2 regions of the Colwellia asteriadis genome follow, and region 2 is predicted to be linked to the other one. Evidence: predicted binding sites of a transcription regulator. Region 2 holds the regulator's gene; the other holds the start of a gene.

Region 1 (3,218 bases), on a different contig from region 2:
TGATTAAACTATAACAACTCAAACTCTATTTGCTGCTGCTCTTGTTGAATACTATCCCCTAAGCCAATATGAACGCCTAACAAACGTACCGCTTTGCCCTGACCTCTTGCCAGCCCTTCTTCCAGTAAAGTTTTAAAAACTAATTCATCAAATTGGTGAAACTTAAATTCTTTCGTCGTTTGGTGAAAATCTTTAAACTTAACCTTAACTCCCAGTTTACTAATGTTTCTTGTTAATAAATATTTCTCTGCTCTAAGCTTAAGCTCAGGAATTAATTTATTGTTCATGTAATGATTTAGCGTTTTAACATCATGAATATCATCCGCAAAAGTTCTTTCAACGCCAACGGACTTTCTTACCCTAGTGGTTTCTACTGCACGATTATCTCGACCATGACATTTATGCCAGAGTGAGTGCCCTAATTTACCAAATTTTTGAATAAGGCTTGCTTCATCTAACGCTTTTACATCACGCCCTAAAGTTAAACCACTTAACTTTAGTTTTTCTGCGCTCACTTTACCAACACCTGGAATTTTTTTGAGGGGCATATTATCGATAAAGCCATCAACTTGCGCAGGCGTAATAACATACTGTCCGTTTGGCTTATTTAAATCAGAGGCTATTTTAGCGAGAAACTTAATAGGAGCAATACCGGCAGATGCCGTTAGCTGTAATTCAGTAAAAATAGCAAGGCGAATATCATTAGCAATAAGTGTCGCTGAGCCATTAAAGTGCTTGCAGTGGGTTACATCAAGGTAAGCTTCGTCTAGCGACAGCGGCTCAATTAATGAAGTGTAGCGAGCAAATATCTCTCTGATTTTAGAGGAGACTTCTTGATAAACTTTCATACGCCCGTGAACAATAACAAGTTCAGGGCAAAGCTGCTTTGCTTTACTTGCAGGTAATGCTGAACGAACACCGTATTGTCTTGCTAAATAATTACACGTAGATAAAACACTACGTGGTCCATCTCCACCAACAGCTAAAGGGATATTTCTATATTCAGGGAAATCCCGCATTTCAACAGCGGCATAAAAGCAATCCATGTCAATATGAATAATTTTACGCTGACTTGTCATTTTACGCACTCGATAACTGTATATAAAGACAGTATAGTTAAGTACCTAAAAATGACAAGTAAAAATAGTACAAGGTATAAATGAAGTTAAAACTTTATTTAACGAGAAGAGTATAGCTTGATTACTCTTTGGCATTGGATCTAGCGGGTTAGTTATAGATGAGTGTACTACCTCACTCCTAGGTTAGTTAACCTCGCAATGTAATAGTAGTGCTCTGCGCGGGTCCCATAATAATTTTTTCTTATAGAATAAAAAAACGTGAATAAATTAGATCTTGATGGGCATTACCCCTGGTAGATCAATTTACTCACGTTGTCGTTATGCGCAATATACAGCGTATTATAATAAGCCGCTTAGCTGCACTTAATAGAGACTCAAAGCGTTACTCAACCAAGCTATCTATCACTAATGAAATAGTGCCTGTACTATTAACAGCAACGTCTTTTTTCTCTGCTTTATAATCACCCGGCTTTATGCCAACGCCGCCTAACTTAGATGCTATTGCAAATAAATTTACTTGCTCAACACTGCCTAAGGTATTCGCGCTGCTCATTGCTTGCGAGTTATTAAGCACGATAACCGTTGGCAAGTCACTTAACTTAATTTTAACTGCCGCTAATGGCATACGCTGACCCGTAGTTGGTATCGCATAAACAAATACTACGCGATCTTCACCTTGGGCAAGCTTAGCTGAAATATTTTCAGATAAACTCACCGATACATTCAACTGTGGTCCGTCTGCTGAATCAAGCTTTGAGCTTGGGCTATCATTACTTTTATCGCCACTATCAGCTTGTGAGCTACCTGATAGCCCCATACGGTTATTAGCCTCAGCTACCGCTTCTTTTAATGCCGCAATATTAACGCCTTGCTTATTAGCATCAATAACACGCTGCCAATGGCTAATTGCTTGCGGGTAATTTTCACCTAAGAAATTATGCATACCAAGTAATATATTGGTTGAAGCGTCGTTAGCATCTAAAGCTAATGATTTATCAATATAATGCTGCACTATTTCATTAATCTGTTGATCATTTTTATAATAATGTGCCTGAGCAATCGCTCCCAGTAAATCAGCATGCTCTCCTTCAATACGAATGACTTGCTCAAATGATTTAATTGCCGCATCAAACTCACCAACAACGACAAAGGTTTGCCCTAAGTTATACCAAGCTTCAGCATCATCTGCATTTTCTTGGGTACGCTGCTGTAATTTTTTAATATAAGCGACCGTTTCTTTTTGGCGTTGTGCTTGTAGTTGCTCAGCGCTCATACCTTGATGAGCATCATTAATCGCAGGTTGGGTTATTTGCTCTAAGTGACCGTGCTTTAAATAAAATCCAACCGTAAAGGTAAGAATGAACACGCTCAATGCTATAGGCCAGATCACCGAAAAGTTTTTTTCTTTTCCGGTGGCAATATCAGCACTAGTTTCGCTTGCTTCAATGTCTTGTAACAAGCTACTGTCAAGCTCAGCTAGTAGATATTGATAGTTTTCATCATCAATACCGCCGTCTTGAAAGTCTTTTTCTATTTCTTTTTTATGCTCATGATATAAACGTACATTGGTTTCATCACGCACATTAGCGTTGTCGGTATTTTTTTGTTTGGTTTGCTTAAAAAACGGTAACCAAACCACCAGTAACAATAAGGCGAATAGTGCCAAAAGGATTAAAGCTAATTCCATAATATTTTCTACTTATTTTAATAGGTGCTGGGTTATTTTTTAAGAAAGCGTTTGAGTTTGTCTTGCTGTTCAGCATTGAGTTGTATATCTTTCTCTGCCACAGGCTTTCTTCTAACAATAACAGTGACAACAATTGCGCCAAACAATATTAATACCGCGGGTCCAAACCATAGAACATAAGTTAACTGTGAAACACGAGGGCGATATAAAACAAATTCCCCGTAACGTTTCACCATAAAGTCAACAATTTCAATATCGGCCTTACCTTGCATCAACAATTCATACACTTCATTACGTAAATCAGCAGCAATGGGTGAGTTAGAGTCAGCTAAGTTTTGATTTTGACATTTAGGGCAGCGTAACTCTTTGGTAAGTGCTTGAAAGCGTATTTTAGTCACTTCATCATGAAATTCGTAGGTATCCATCGGACTAGCATAGGCTTGATTTGATAA
Region 2 (3,218 bases):
TGTCATAAAGACATAAAGAGTCGTTCACATGAACCCAAAAATGACCCCCTACAATATAAATGAATTCAAAAATCCACTGTTTACGGTAGATAGTGTGTTATTCACTGTTGAGCATAATTGTTTAAAAGTACTGCTGGTTAAACGTGCAAATGAGCCTTTTCTTGGTAGCTGGGGGCTTCCAGGTGGATTTGTTAATGTTGACGCAGATGCCACAACCGATATTACAGCCTTAAGAAACCTCAAAGAAAAAACTAACGTTGCGCCGCAATATTTAGAGCAATTACAAACATTTTCAAACACTAGCCGTGACCCTAGAGGCTTTAGCGTTACCTTAGTTTACTTTGCCTTAATCGCTGCACAACAAGTTTCATCACACATTGCAACCATCGACGAAGTGCAATGGGTAGAGCTTGATAAGCTAAACAGTTTATCAATGGCATTTGATCATAAAATGATTATTGAGCACGCCAAGCAACGCTTACAGCAAAAAGCACTTTATTCGATGGTACCTGTGTATTGTTTACCCGAGTATTTCACTGTCGGTCAGCTAAAATCTGTAATTGAAACCATCATAGGCAAAACCATACAACGCAAAAGTCTTATTCGACGTATTGAGGCTGCCAATATGTTTGAAGCTATTGACGAAAAGGTTAAGTCGGGTGGGCGATTAGCGCAACAATACAAAGTAAAATCGGGTGTTGATATTGTTCATTTTGAACGTAATTTAAGTGTTTAAGCATAAAAGTTAGTTTACAAGGGTATCTTAGCATTAGCTGATCGTCTGTAACATGAGCAATAGCTTTATTAACTGACACCTATTTGCAAAAACTTTCGCTGAATTTCAAACCAACAAAAATCAGTAAAAAACATACAGTACTTGCCTTTAAATACAGCCTGTATATACTAACAGTAACACTGTGTAAATTTACAGGCTAAATAATAATGAATTCGATACTCGATTTACCTTCGTTGACTAAAAGACAGCAACAAATATTAGACCTAATTAAAGATAAAATTGCTGATACTGGTATGCCACCTACTCGGGCTGAAATAGCGACTTTTTTTGGTTTTAAATCAGCTAATGCTGCCGAAGAGCATTTAAAAGCCCTTGCAAAGAAAGGTTACATTGAAATGTTAGCAGGTACCTCTCGTGGTATCCGTTTAACAGAAGAAATTATGGAAGAAGCGGGTTTACCACTTATTGGCCGTGTTGCCGCAGGCGAGCCTATTTTAGCGCAAGAGCATGTTGAAGATCATTACAAAATGGATGGTAGCCTTTTTCATCCGCCCGCCAATTACTTACTACGTGTTAACGGCGAAAGCATGAAAGATATTGGTATTTTAGATGGTGATTTACTAGCGGTTCACCAAACAACTGACGTGCAAAATGGTCAAGTTGTTGTTGCTCGTGTTGAGGATGATGTTACCGTTAAGCGCTTTAAGCGCGAGGGTAATATTGTTTATTTGCATGCTGAAAATGAAGATTTCTCCCCGATTAAAGTTGATTTAACACAACAGCAATTTAGTATTGAAGGTTTAGCTGTTGGTGTAATACGCAACGGTAACTGGATGTAACTCTAGTTTATAAAAACCGCACCACTATTAATAAAGAGCCAGTAAATAAATTTCAATAAATTCTTTTGATCTTTATTTACTGGCTCTTTAGTTTATTAAACCTCCGCTCAAACCTCGTACCTCCTACTAATGAAGACTATTTAGAGTTAACACTCTATTGAATTAAATGGTTTTTTTTCAATTCCTGTTCTATAAATTATATTGACCTACAATCAAATGTAGCGTATTCATAATACAAATAACGCATAAAAAACGAACAAAAAGAATAAGACGTTAATGCGCTAATACTCTCTCATCGAAGATTGTTATTATCAGCTCTCGTCACTAGCTAGTTTATAAAATAATAATAAAACTAACAGATATTCAGTTCAGTGGGCCGTGATTTACATTGCTGCAATTCTGTTTTCTATGCATTAGAAAGGAGATGTCGAGTGAGCAGACGTAACCTAGCTTGGCTACTATGGCTAAGTGTATTTAGTAATTCAACATGGGCAAACAGTAAGCTTAATTTAACCCAAGGTGTTACCGAAATAAGTAGAGAAGTATATGATTTACATATGCTTGTGCTCTATATTTGTACCGCTATTGGCGTTATAGTTTTTGGCATTATGTTCTGGTCTATCGCGTTTCACCGAAAATCTAAAGGTGCAAAGCCTGCAGACTTCCATGAAAGTACTAAAGTAGAAATTCTCTGGACCGCTATCCCTATTGTTATTCTTATTGCTATGGCAATTCCCGCAACTAAAACACTTATCGCTATGGAAAATAACGATAATTCTGACGTTACTATTCAAATTACCGGTTCACAATGGAAATGGCATTATAAATACTTTGATCAAGATATTGAGTTTTATTCTGTGTTATCGACGCCTCGTGAGCAATATGAAAACCATCAAGGCGAATCTGATAAAAGTGAAAATTATTTATTAGAAGTTGATAAACACCTTGTTATTCCCGCCAACCAAAAAGTACGTTTTTTAATTACCTCTGACGATGTTATTCATTCATGGTGGGTGCCTGCATTCGCAGTTAAACAAGATGCCAACCCTGGTTTTATTAATGAAGCATGGACCAAAGTCGACGAGCCAGGTATTTATCGTGGTCAGTGTGCCGAATTATGCGGTAAGGATCATGGGTTTATGCCCATTGTTGTTGAGGTAAAGTCTGTTGAAGATTACCAATTATGGCTTGATGAGCAGCACGAGTTAATAGCGCAAGCAGCTGATGCTGAAAAAGCCTCACTAAGCGCAGAAGCTTCAATGGATGAATTAATGGCCTTAGGTGAGAAAACCTATGTCGCTTATTGTGCAGCATGTCATCAAGTATCGGGAGCAGGTTTACCTCCTGCTTTTCCTGCTCTTAAAAATAGCCCCATTGCGACTGGCGATGTTAATACGCACATTCAAATAGTCTTTAATGGTAAAGCCGGTACTGGCATGCAAGGTTACGGTAAACAATTAAGTTTGAAAGAAATCGCTGCTGTTGTCACCTATGAGCGCAACGCTTGGGGTAACAATACTGGCGATGCTGTACAAGCATCTCAAGTGAAATCTGCAGCGGGTAACTCAACAGCTAGCGATGAAAAAACGCTCGAGGCAGTAACCCCCACCACCACTGACACTAGCGACAAAAAAGTCGACGCC

What was found. The regulator LexA, encoded in region 2, represses DNA repair genes until DNA is damaged. The targets are predictions, from matches to a motif close to TACTGTATNNNNATACAGTA.
Region 1: dinB (DNA polymerase IV) is a predicted target of LexA. The motif match lies at 1,094-1,113, and genes of this name have one in related genera.

The regions. Positions count from the first base shown of each region.
Region 1 is NZ_BAAAFA010000003.1:6,864-10,081, forward strand. It holds gene dinB (DNA polymerase IV) at 9-1,079, opposite strand; gene ccmI (c-type cytochrome biogenesis protein CcmI) at 1,462-2,766, opposite strand; gene ABD005_RS04925 (cytochrome c-type biogenesis protein) at 2,799-3,218, opposite strand, start outside.
Region 2 is NZ_BAAAFA010000006.1:114,973-118,190, forward strand. It holds gene ABD005_RS09910 (NUDIX hydrolase) at 29-736, shown strand; gene lexA (transcriptional repressor LexA) at 943-1,575, shown strand; gene coxB (cytochrome c oxidase subunit II) at 2,007-3,218, shown strand, end outside.